DNA from 3 places in the Yersinia sp. KBS0713 genome. Region 1 is predicted to be linked to each of the others. Evidence: riboswitches for the same ligand, from Rfam matches in the RefSeq annotation. Region 1 holds a riboswitch; each other region holds the start of a gene.

Region 1 (3,971 bases):
CACTTTGCCCGACTCTTGCGGCAGGGTTTCATCGTGATAGGCGCGCGCGGTTTCGGGATCAAGGGCCAGATTGAATTGATCTTCCCAGCGGAATTCAAAACGGGCTTTCGACATGGCGTTATCGCGGATCTGTGCGCCGGGGTGCCCTTTAGCCAGATCGGCGGCATGGGCGGCGATTTTGTAGGTGATTAGCCCCTGTTTTACATCATCTTTATTCGGCAGGCCCAGATGCTCTTTTGGCGTGACGTAACAGAGCATGGCGCAACCAAACCAGCCGATCATTGCCGCCCCAATGCCTGAGGTGAAGTGATCATAACCCGGTGCGATATCTGTGGTGAGTGGCCCCAGGGTATAGAAGGGGGCTTCGTGACAGTGCTCCAACTCCTCGGTCATATTGCGGTGGATCATCTGCATCGGCACATGCCCCGGGCCTTCGATCATCACCTGAACATCATATTCCCAGGCGATCTTGGTTAATTCACCCAGTGTATGCAATTCGGCAAATTGGGCTTCATCATTGGCATCCTGAATAGAACCTGGCCGCAAGCCATCGCCGAGTGATAATGAAACGTCGTAGGCGGCACAAATTTGGCAGATTTCACGGAAATGCTGATACAGGAAGTTCTCCTGATGATGGGACAAGCACCACTTCGCCATGATAGACCCACCACGAGAGACAATACCTGTTAGGCGTTTGGCGGTCATCGGCACATAGCGCAGCAACACACCGGCGTGGATAGTAAAGTAATCAACCCCTTGCTCCGCCTGCTCCAGCAAGGTGTCGCGGAACATCTCCCAGGTCAGATTTTCAGCCACGCCATTCACTTTTTCCAGCGCCTGATAGATGGGCACTGTGCCGATCGGCACCGGGCTGTTACGCAAAATCCATTCACGAGTTTCATGAATATAGCGGCCAGTAGATAAGTCCATCACGGTATCGGCTCCCCAGCGCGTGGACCACACCAGCTTTTCCACCTCCTCTTCGATGGAGGAGGTCACCGCCGAATTGCCGATGTTGGCGTTCACTTTGACCAAAAAGTTGCGACCAATAATCATTGGCTCAGCTTCGGGGTGATTAATATTGGCGGGGATGATGGCGCGGCCTGCGGCAACTTCTTGGCGCACGAATTCTGCTGTGATGTTCTCCGGCAAATTAGCGCCGAAATTCTGCCCAGGATGCTGGTGGCGCAAGACTTCGCCGCGAACTCTTTCTCGCCCCATATTTTCACGCAGGGCGATAAACTCCATTTCTGGTGTGGCAATCCCTGCACGAGCATAGTGCAGTTGGGTGACACACTTGCCCTCAATGGCTTTTTTCGGCTTCGGTAGATGCTCAAAGCGCAGATGATCCAAACCTGCGTCCGCTAAACGCTGCTGGGTAAATCCTGAACTGACCGAGGTGAGGGCCTCGGTATCCTGACGATCCGCTATCCAGCTAGCACGCAGTTTGGGCAGCCCCACATGGACGTCTAGTTTGGCGAGGGGATCACCATAGGGGCCGGAGGTGTCGTAAACCGGAATGGCCTCGTTATCTTCGTAGCGCGGATCGCTCTTGCTGCCGCTGATCAAGGTCGGGCTAAGTTGGATCTCGCGCATCGGCACCTGAATGTCAGGCCGTGAACCTTGCAGGTAGATGCGTTGGGAGTTGGGGAAAGTCACCCCCTGTAAACTATCAATAAACTGTTGGGCCTCTTCGCGCTGCTGTTTGCGCGGGCGTGATGGGTTTTTCGTGGTGGCTGACGTTGTATTATTAGACATAGCAAATTCCTACCAGTGTGGTTTATAGAGCCAATGTGGTGTATAGGGAAAATTGCTTGTCTGGAGCTTGGCGGGAGTAACGATGTTGGCCAGTGACCGGCAGACACCTGTGAAGGGGAAGACCGGGCCTGTAGCGATAAATTACTCTTGTTCCCTTCGCGGGTACTAACCCGATCAGGTTCCGCGGATCCCGAATTAACGGTCTCAGCCTGCATCTGCTTTTAAAAGCCGACGCTAGGCACTCCGACAAGAATCCTCAGTATATGAGGTTGTATTAAAACTACAAGGGCCGACCGTAAGCTATTTTCTTGCCGCACTTTGAGTTTGGGCAGTGCTCCAAATCCTCACGTACTACGTGTGTGCGCGCTGTCTGCATCCAAATTGCCTGCGACAATTATGCTTACTATTGATGTATTTGGTTAATTGGCCTGACTTTTTCTATTTTCTGGCTGAGCGGTTTGCCAGGACTCTGCTGCCCACTTAATTAACTGATCTTCTAACTGGAAACGGGCGTCGAGGGCTTCGCCGATATCGGATAACGCCTGTTGGAACTCGGTGCAGCTATCATCGTCATCGATCTCGATGTTGGTATAACGATCGTGGAATAACATGATAGTTTGGGTATTGTTTTTTAACGCAGGGTAAACTTTGGTGGTCAGCGCCATTCTTGGGCTGGACTCGCCTTCTACCTGCTTGATAATTCTGTCGTAGATGTGAAAATGACCAGCTGAGAGATAATCCACCAGGTTATGACAAAAGTTCTCCAGCGCTTTTTCATTAAGCGGGGTATGCTTTTCTTTTCGCGGCTTAATACCGATCACTGTGCAATACGAAACTAAAAGTTCTTTACGCGCATGAAGCCATTGATCAATTAATTCATTACTGCCGCCAACGCGTTGAGTCAAGCTTTCCAGTCGATTGAGCATGAACGACTCCGTGAAGTAATAATGAGTTACAAAAAAGTAACAAGCCAGATTCTAGATTGCCAGTGAAGTCGAGGTTGTGCAACAACGATATGGAACTACAACTTACAGGTAAAGAGAGTGGCTGGTGGGTAGTCAGCCATGAAAACAAACTATGGCTGCCAAAAGGGGAGTTGCCACAAGGCAATGCTGCCAATTGGTCGCTACAGGGCGCAACCGCCAGACAAATTGGTGAATGGCAGGGGCAGGCGGTTTGGCTTATTCGCCAGATCATGCCGACCGACATGGGATCAGTGCGCCAATTACTGGATGTAGATCGCGGCCTGTTCCAACTGGCTGGGCGGGGTGTGCAATTAGCGGAGTTTTATCGCTCCCACCGTTTCTGCGGCTATTGCGGCCATCAAATGCATGCCAGCCGCACCGAATGGGCTTGCCTGTGTAATCACTGCCGTGAACGTTATTATCCGCAAATCGCCCCTTGTGTGATTGTTGCCATTCGCCGTGGTGATGAAATCTTATTGGCGCAGCATGTGCGGCATCGTGGTGGGATTAATACGGTGCTGGCCGGTTTTGTCGAAGTGGGCGAAACATTGGAGCAGGCGGTGTCCCGTGAGGTTTTGGAAGAGAGCAATATTCACATTAAAAATCTGCGCTACGTGACGTCACAACCCTGGCCGTTCCCACATTCGCTCATGGTGGCCTATATGGCGGAGTATGACCACGGCGAACTGCGCCACGATCCGAAAGAGCTGCTCAATGCCGGTTGGTATCGCTACGACCAACTCCCATTACTGCCGCCGCCGGGCACTGTGGCCCGCAGGTTGATTGAAGATACGGTGGTCTTGTGCCGCAGTGAGCAGGAAAGCTGAATCTGGCATGCTACAATGCTGCCAACTAAAAGATGGCCGCCAGGTAATTAAGGGAGCTTCACCATGAATGAATTGAAAAACGATCGCTATCTGCGGGCCTTATTGCGCCAACCGGTTGATATCACACCGGTATGGATGATGCGCCAGGCGGGCCGCTACTTGCCAGAATACAAAGCTACCCGCGCAATTGCCGGTGATTTTATGTCGCTGTGTAAAAACGCGGAGCTGGCCTGTGAAGTGACGATGCAGCCATTGCGTCGTTATCCACTGGATGCAGCGATTCTGTTTTCAGACATTCTAACCATCCCGGATGCCATGGGGCTAGGGCTCTATTTTGAAACCGGCGAAGGCCCGCGCTTCAAATCGCCAATTACCTGCCGCGCCGATGTTGAAAAGTTGCCGATCCCTGATCCTGAACAGG
Region 2 (3,971 bases), 940 kb from region 1:
ATAAGATCATCCAGATGGTGATCGATCTTGATGTCGCCAACTCAGATAGCGAGCACTATGTCACCGGCTGGATGGGGCTCAATAGTGTGGTGGTGGTGCGTAACTATCAAAATAAGCGCGGCACGGCCAACGGTTTTGTGGTGAACAAAGGCGATCGCTATCGGCTAAGTATTCAGTCGATTGAGTTCCGCATTCCGAAAGCGGTGCTGTGGATGAGCTTTCGCCGCAAGCCGCGCACCATGGAGTTAATCACCTACGAAACACTGGGTGAGCAACCTGGCGGTATGCAGCAATACCGCAATATCCTCGACGAAGAGCTGCTACAGCAGTTGGATGCGGATTGGCGCGAACTAAATGACTATCTGGGAGCCGCCTGCTGGCAACTGGAGAACGACACCCCGCTGTGGCAGCAAGCCCAACTGCAGATAACACCGGAGGCGATTAGCCAGTTAGCCGATGCCGCCATCTTTCGCAGCAAACCCTTGCAAGCTGACGGCGATTACGCCGGTTTCTGGGCTGGCGAGTACTTTTTTGCCGTCAGACACCCCACGGCCGCTAACCCACTGCCTGCCATAGAGATCTCCTGGCGCGAAAATGAGAAAGAGATTGGTAGCTATCAGTTTAGTCTGATCAACGATGAAGCTGGCAAGCCTAAGCTGTCACTGTGTATCCGCCCCCGCAAAGGCGCGGAGAGTTATCTGCTTAACCGCTTTGATGCTCATCATCTGCAACGTGCCATCGCAATGTTTACCATGACCCAGCGCCATTTGTTACCGTAAACCGCAGCCAGCAAGCTTATCCCGATGAGCTGACTCAAGTCAGTGATTCGGGTAAATGAGCGCCGCTAACACCCCAGTGTTTTCAAGGACGAAGAATATCCCCCCAAAGTCATTGGCGTTGTAGGTAGGCAGCAAGCAAGCTTATCCCGATGAGCTTACACCAGTAAGTGATTCGGGTAAGCGAGCGCCGCTAACACCCCTGTGGTTTCAAGGAAAAAAAAGCCATCCCCAAAGTCATTGGAGCCACAGGTAGGCAGCCAGCGAAAGCATCCCGATGAGCTGACTCAAGTCAGTGATTCGGGTAAATGAGCGCAGCTAACACCCCTGTGGTTTCAAGGAAAAAAGCCATCCCCAAAGTCATTGGAGCCACAGGTAGGCAGCCAGCGAAAGCATCCCGATGAGCTGACTCAAGTCAGTGATTCGGGTAAATGAGCGCAGCTAACACCCCTGTGGTTTCAAGGACGAAGGGGATTACCACCATAAATGGAAATGATGCACCGGCCCAACCCCCCGCCCCACCTCAAGAGTATCGGCTTGCTCCAATGCCCTCTGGAGATAGCCTTTGGCCGCATTGACTGTATCCCCCCAGTTGGCGTGCCGTGGTCGCAACGCCGCTAGTGCTGCTGATAAGGTGCAACCGGTGCCGTGGGTATGGCGAGTGCTGACTCTGCGGGTGACAAAACGCTGCTCCCCTTGCGCGGTAAACAGCCAGTCCGGGCTATCTTCGCCACTTAAGTGACCCCCTTTCATCAGCACCCCCTGACAGCCTAGCGCCAACAGCGCCCGCCCCTGCTCACGCATCTCTTGTTCATCGCGGGCAGATTGGCAATTGAGTAACGCCGCGGCTTCCGGCAAGTTCGGCGTAATCAGGTCTACCTGTGGCAGCAGTAGCTGGCGCAGAGCCGCCACTGCCTCCGGTGCCAACAGCGGATCACCACTTTTCGCCACCATCACGGTATCCAGCACCACAAATGCAATTGGATAGCGGCGCAGTTGCGCGGCGACCACCTCAATAATGTCGGCATTGGCCAGCATACCTATTTTGGCACTATCGATGCGCACATCACTCAGCACTGAATCCAGTTGCGCGGCGACAAAAGCGGGTTCGATGGGATAGAGCGACTGCACGCCGGTGGTGTTTTGCGCCACCAGCGCGGTGATAACCGTGGTGCCGTAAGCTTGCAGAGCAGAGAAGGTTTTCAGGTCAGCTTGAATACCCGCGCCACCACTGGGGTCAGTTCCGGCAATGGTGAGTGCATTAATACGCTTCATGAATACATCCCAACACTCACATTCGTAAGCGATCGGGCGAATAGCGCGGGATTCACAGTGACAACTGAAGAAAAAGCGGCAGGTTGAACGTACATATTCCTCCTAACCGGCGGTCAAGAAGGCGGAACCCTGCGGTGCCGAGACTTCCCTACGCTGGTATAATCCAGATCAGGTAATACGGGTATATCTCAGCCAAACCACTTTTGTGGCGGGCACCCCGAGTCAGAATTGTTATTATCATCGGCAGGTGATAGAAGGTCAACGATGCATTCGCAAAACAAATAATCAAGAGAACAAAAATACGCTGTACTGGAGAGATAACTGAAGAATGAGTATTGAGATTCGTCTGTATCAGGAGAGTGACCGCCCCTTTCTGCGCACTTTGTATCTGGCATCACGCCGTGACGCCTTTAGCTGGCGGGATGGCGAGTGTTTTCACCTGGAAGATTTTGACCGTGCCACTCTCGGAGAGACCATTTTGGTGGCCATCGATGGTGATCAACACTTGGGTTTTGCCTCAATTTTTATCGAGGAGAGCTTCCTGCATAATCTGTTTGTTGATCCTGCGGCGCAATATCTCGGGGCGGGAAAAGCACTATTACTGGCAGCACATGCACTATTTACCCGCCATGGCTCACTGAAATGCCTGGAAAAAAACCAACGGGCGCTGACGTTTTATCAAAAACAGGGGTGGGTGGCGATTGCTACCGGCAAGAGCATTGACGGCGACTATATTTTGATGCATTGGCATAATGAAAAAATTAAATAAGAGAGGGAGCATCAGGCGCTCCCTCAAATGACTAAATAGGGGCTGATGCCTTACTCCCCGCGCAGCGTTTTGACATCATCCACTTTGATATTCAGTGTTGGCTAGAGTCCATCACGATCGGCAACCTTATAAAGCTTATCTCTTGGCTTGAGATTTTTTAGTTTTGTATCAGTGAGCATGTCAGTGTCTCTTGCTAAGTAATACCGTCAAAAATACCGTCAGAAATTTGAGTCTTCCCTCAATCTTTATCCATCGTCAAAAAGAGAAAACCCCCTGCCAAGGCAGAGGGTTTAAGGGTTTGGCTATCGTGGTCAATACTCTTCAAAAGGCAGTAGGCTATTCCCACTCAATGGTTGCTGGTGGTTTACCACTGATATCGTAAACCACGCGCGAGATACCATTCACTTCATTAATGATACGATTTGAGACGCGCCCCAGGAACTCATATGGCAGATGCGCCCAGTGTGCGGTCATGAAGTCGATGGTTTCAACCGCACGCAGTGAAACAACCCAATCATATTTGCGACCATCGCCCATCACGCCAACCGAACGAACAGGCAGGAACACGGTAAAGGCCTGGCTGACTTTATTGTAGAGATCCGCTTTGTGTAGCTCTTCGATAAAGATAGCATCGGCGCGGCGCAGTAAATCGCAATACTCTTTTTTCACTTCGCCAAGCACGCGGACACCTAAACCAGGGCCAGGGAATGGATGGCGGTACAGCATGTCATATGGCAGGCCCAACTCCAGACCAATTTTGCGCACTTCATCTTTAAACAGCTCTTTCAGTGGCTCTACCAACCCAAGTTTCATCTCTTTCGGCAAGCCGCCCACATTGTGGTGAGATTTAATCACATGCGCTTTGCCGGTAGCAGATGCAGCAGATTCAATCACATCTGGATAGATAGTCCCCTGCGCCAACCACTTAACTTGCTCTTGTTTGCAGGCTTCTTCGTCGAAAAGCTCAACAAATACGCGACCAATGATTTTACGTTTGGCTTCTGGTTCGTCCACTCCCGCCAGTGCCGAGAGGAAACGATCTTCTGCGGCCACATGGACAATATTCAGGCCGAATTTATCGCCGAACATCTCCAGCACCTGATCCGCTTCGTTCAAACGCAACAGGCCGTTATCAACAAACACACAGGTCA
Region 3 (3,971 bases), 1.1 Mb from region 1:
CCAGATTTGTCTCACCACTGGCAAGCCATCAGCCCACTGCATTGGCGCTTTTATTTACGCCCCGCCATCCATTTCCATCATGGCCGTGAACTGGCAATGGAGGATGTCATCACCAGCCTGACCCGTCTGATCCCACAACCGCTGTTCTCGCATATCACGGCGGTGCGCTCGCCGACCCCCTATGTCATTGATGTGCATCTCAACAGCCCGGATCACTGGTTACCCTGGCTGTTGGGCAGTGTACACGCCATGATTTTGCCGCAGGAGTGGGAAAGTCAGCCCGACTTCCCGCGCCACCCTATCGGCACTGGCCCCTATTCAGTGATCCGCAATCATCGTAGCCAATTGAAAATTCAGGCGTTTGATAACTATTTTGGGTTCCGCGCATTGATTGATGAGGTGAATATCTGGGTACTACCGGAGCTGTCCGAGGAGCTGGTCTACTCCGGTGTGCAACTACAAGCGGATGACACCAGTAAAAATGAGCTGGAGAGTCGGTTGGAGGAGGGCTGCTACTTTTTACTGTTTGATCAGCGCTCCCGCCAAACCAGTCATCCCGAGATCCGCCGCTGGCTCTGTAGGCTTCTCACCCCTGTCGCCCTACTCAGCCATGCAGACCCCTTTTATCAGCGCTACTGGTCACCGGCTTACGGCATGTTGCCGCGCTGGCACCACAACCGGCTAACCACACTGGAACCCAAGCCGGAGGGGTTGAGCGAACTGACGCTCACCTTTTACAGCGAGCACTCCGAGTTTGATGCCATCAGCCAGACACTGACCACCCTGCTGGCCGCCCATGGCGTCAAGCTGGTGATTCAGGCGGTGGATTATGTCAGTTGGTATCAAGGCGACGCGCAGAGCGATATCTGGCTCGGCAGCGCCAACTTCTACCTGCCGCTGGAGTTCTCTCTATTTGCCACCCTGTATGAGCTACCGCTGCTGCAACACTGCCTCGACGATGAGCTGCATCACGACGTGGGATCATGGCGCAATAATAGCCTGCCGATGGCGGACTGGAGCCAACGATTAGTCAGCCAAAATCAATTCCACCCGCTGTTCCATCACTGGCTAGAATTATATGGGCAGCACAGTATGCGCGGCGTGCGCATGAACACCCTCGGCTGGTTTGACTTCAAATCAGCCTGGTTTACCCCACCTGAGGTATAAACGCCCTTTCACCCGCCCGAATTAATCACTACAATAGCGCCGTCTCAACGGGGTGCTAACTGGCAGTAAAACCGCCAGTTAGCTGAGAGCAAACCCGTCGAACCTGATCCGGTTAACACCGGCGGAGGGATTTGAGAAAAATAACGTCTTATCATCATGATAGTGACGTTATTGACCGCCTCAGATACCTTTGCCACCTTTATTCTTAAGGAGTGCAAAGTGTTTAAACGTATAATTCCCTGCTTGTTTTTGCTGTCTGCTGCCGCTGTTGCTGCCGATAAACCCACCCTGACGGTTTACACCTATGACTCCTTTGCTGCCGACTGGGGGCCAGGGCCGGCGATTAAAAAAGCCTTTGAAGCCGAATGTGATTGTCAGCTTAAATTTGTGGCGCTGGAAGATGGAGTTTCACTGCTGAATCGCCTGCGGATGGAGGGTAAAAACAGCCAGGCCGATGTTATTTTAGGCTTAGATAACAATCTGGTACAGGCGGCGGAGCAAACCGGCTTATTCGCGCCAAGTCAGGTGGATACCAGCACGCTGACACTGCCTGAGCCGTGGCAGAACAGAACCTTTGTCCCTTACGACTACGGCTACTTTGCCTTTGTGTATGACAAAAACAAACTGAAAAACCCACCGAAGAGCCTGCAAGAGTTGGTCAGCAGCAAAGCGCCGTGGAAGGTTATCTACCAAGATCCCCGCACCAGTACACCGGGCCTTGGCTTAATGCTGTGGATGCAAAAAGTGTATGGCGATAAAGCCCCGCAGGCGTGGCAAGAGCTGGCGAAAAAAACCGTCACGGTCACCAAAGGCTGGAGCGAAGCTTACGGTCTGTTCCTGAAAGGGGAAGGGGATCTGGTGCTGAGCTACACCACTTCGCCGGCTTACCATCTGATTGAAGAGCAGAAAAGCAACTACGCCGCCGCCGATTTCAGCGAAGGCCACTACCTGCAAGTGGAAGTCGCGGGTCAAGTGGCGTCCAGCAAACAGCCGGAGCTGGCACAGCGCTTTATGAAATTTATCGTCACCCCCGCCTTCCAAAACCATATTCCCACCGGCAACTGGATGTATCCGGTGATCAAAATGGATCTTCCGGCAGGGTTTGAAACGCTAACTGTGCCGCAAAAAGCATTGCAGTTTGATGCCAAAGAGGTAGCCGATAACCGTGGTAAATGGATTCAGGCATGGCAATCCGCCGTCAGCCGCTAATCCCGCCATGGTTGTGGCCGGGGCTGCTTGCCGCCGCGCTGATAGTCGGTGTCGCCTTATTGGCGTTCACCGCTATTTGGCGACATGCACCCGCGGCAGAGTGGCAAAATCTCTGGCATGACAGCTATCTGTGGCATGTGATCCGCTTTACCTTCTGGCAGGCGTTTCTCTCCGCGCTGCTGTCGGTGACACCCGCCATTTTTCTAGCCCGCGCCCTCTATCGCCGCCGCTTTCCAGGCCGTCAACTGATGCTACGTTTATGCGCCATGACACTGGTGCTGCCGGTGTTGGTGGCCCTGTTCGGTATCCTGACGGTCTATGGCCGCCAGGGCTGGCTGGCGGGGCTGTTTAGCTGGCTGGGGATGGATTACCGCTTCTCGCCCTATGGTTTACAAGGCATTTTGCTGGCGCATATCTTCTTTAATATGCCGCTGGCGACCCGCTTATTGCTGCAATCACTGGAGAGCATCGCCGTAGAGCAGCGCCAGCTGGCCGCGCAGTTGGGTATGAATGGCTGGCAGCATTTCCGCTGGGTCGAGTGGCCCTATCTGCGCCGCCAAATTCTGCCCACTGCCGCGCTGATTTTTATGCTCTGTTTTGCCAGCTTCGCCACCGTGCTGTCACTGGGCGGCGGGCCACAAGCTACCACCATCGAGTTAGCGATTTATCAGGCGCTTAGTTACGATTATGATCTCGGGCGCGCCGCACTATTGGCGCTAATCCAACTGGGCTGCTGCTTGGGGTTGGTGGTGCTAAGCCAGCGGCTGAACTCGGTACTGGCGGTGGGAAACACTCACGGACAGATATGGCGCAACCCGCAAGATAGCTATTGGTCGTGCATCAGCGACACTCTGCTGATTGGTGCGGCTTTGCTATTGATGGTTCCTCCTTTGCTCGCGGTCGTCATTGATGGCAGCAATCAAACGATACTCACCGTGTTGCAGCAACCCCCGCTCTGGCAAGCCTTCTTTACCTCATTGACCATCGCCATTGGGGCCGGATTACTCTGTGTCACCCTGACCATGATGCTGCTGTGGAGCAGCCGTGAGCTGAAACTGCGTCAGCAGATGGCCTACGGGCAAGCGCTGGAAGTGAGCGGCATGGTGATTCTGGCGATGCCGGGTATCGTGCTGGCGACCGGCTTCTTTTTACTGCTAAACGACACCTTGGGCTTGCCACAATCCCCTTACGCGCTGGTGATCCTGACCAATGCGCTGATGGCGGTGCCCTATGCCTTGAAAGTGCTGGATAACCCGATGCGCGATCTGGCCGAGCGCTATACGCCGCTCTGCTTATCGCTGGATATTCGCGGCTGGCACCGGTTGCGCCATATTGAGCTAAGCGCCCTAAAGCGCCCATTGGCGCAAGCGCTGGCCTTTGCCAGTGTGCTCTCCATCGGCGATTTTGGCGTGGTGGCGCTATTTGGTAATGAGCACTTCCGCACCTTGCCATTTTATCTCTATCAGCAGATAGGCTCTTACCGCAGTAACGATGGCGCAGTGACCGCCCTGCTGCTGCTGCTGCTCTGTTTCCTGCTATTTACTCTGATTGAACGACTGCCGAGCCGCCATGCTAAAACTTGAGAAAATAACCTA

The links. A riboswitch is a leader RNA that binds a small molecule or an ion and turns the genes downstream of it on or off. The one in region 1 is predicted to bind thiamine pyrophosphate.
Region 2: it holds a riboswitch for thiamine pyrophosphate, as region 1 does, so the genes downstream of both, thiD (bifunctional hydroxymethylpyrimidine kinase/phosphomethylpyrimidine kinase) here and thiC (phosphomethylpyrimidine synthase ThiC) in region 1, are expected to answer to the same signal.
Region 3: it holds a riboswitch for thiamine pyrophosphate, as region 1 does, so the genes downstream of both, thiB (thiamine ABC transporter substrate binding subunit) here and thiC (phosphomethylpyrimidine synthase ThiC) in region 1, are expected to answer to the same signal.

The regions. Positions count from the first base shown of each region.
Region 1 is NZ_CP042173.1:310,370-314,340, forward strand. It holds gene thiC (phosphomethylpyrimidine synthase ThiC) at 1-1,758, opposite strand, end outside; TPP riboswitch at 1,893-2,014, opposite strand; gene FFE93_RS01450 (Rsd/AlgQ family anti-sigma factor) at 2,178-2,684, opposite strand; gene nudC (NAD(+) diphosphatase) at 2,774-3,550, shown strand; gene hemE (uroporphyrinogen decarboxylase) at 3,614-3,971, shown strand, end outside.
Region 2 is NZ_CP042173.1:1,247,347-1,251,317, reverse strand. It holds gene FFE93_RS05815 (hypothetical protein) at 1-779, shown strand, start outside; gene thiD (bifunctional hydroxymethylpyrimidine kinase/phosphomethylpyrimidine kinase) at 1,251-2,051, opposite strand; TPP riboswitch at 2,180-2,281, opposite strand; gene FFE93_RS05805 (GNAT family N-acetyltransferase) at 2,380-2,820, shown strand; gene guaA (glutamine-hydrolyzing GMP synthase) at 3,157-3,971, opposite strand, start outside.
Region 3 is NZ_CP042173.1:3,732,618-3,736,588, forward strand. It holds gene sgrR (HTH-type transcriptional regulator SgrR) at 1-1,167, shown strand, start outside; TPP riboswitch at 1,206-1,315, shown strand; gene thiB (thiamine ABC transporter substrate binding subunit) at 1,387-2,376, shown strand; gene thiP (thiamine/thiamine pyrophosphate ABC transporter permease ThiP) at 2,352-3,959, shown strand; gene thiQ (thiamine ABC transporter ATP-binding protein ThiQ) at 3,946-3,971, shown strand, end outside.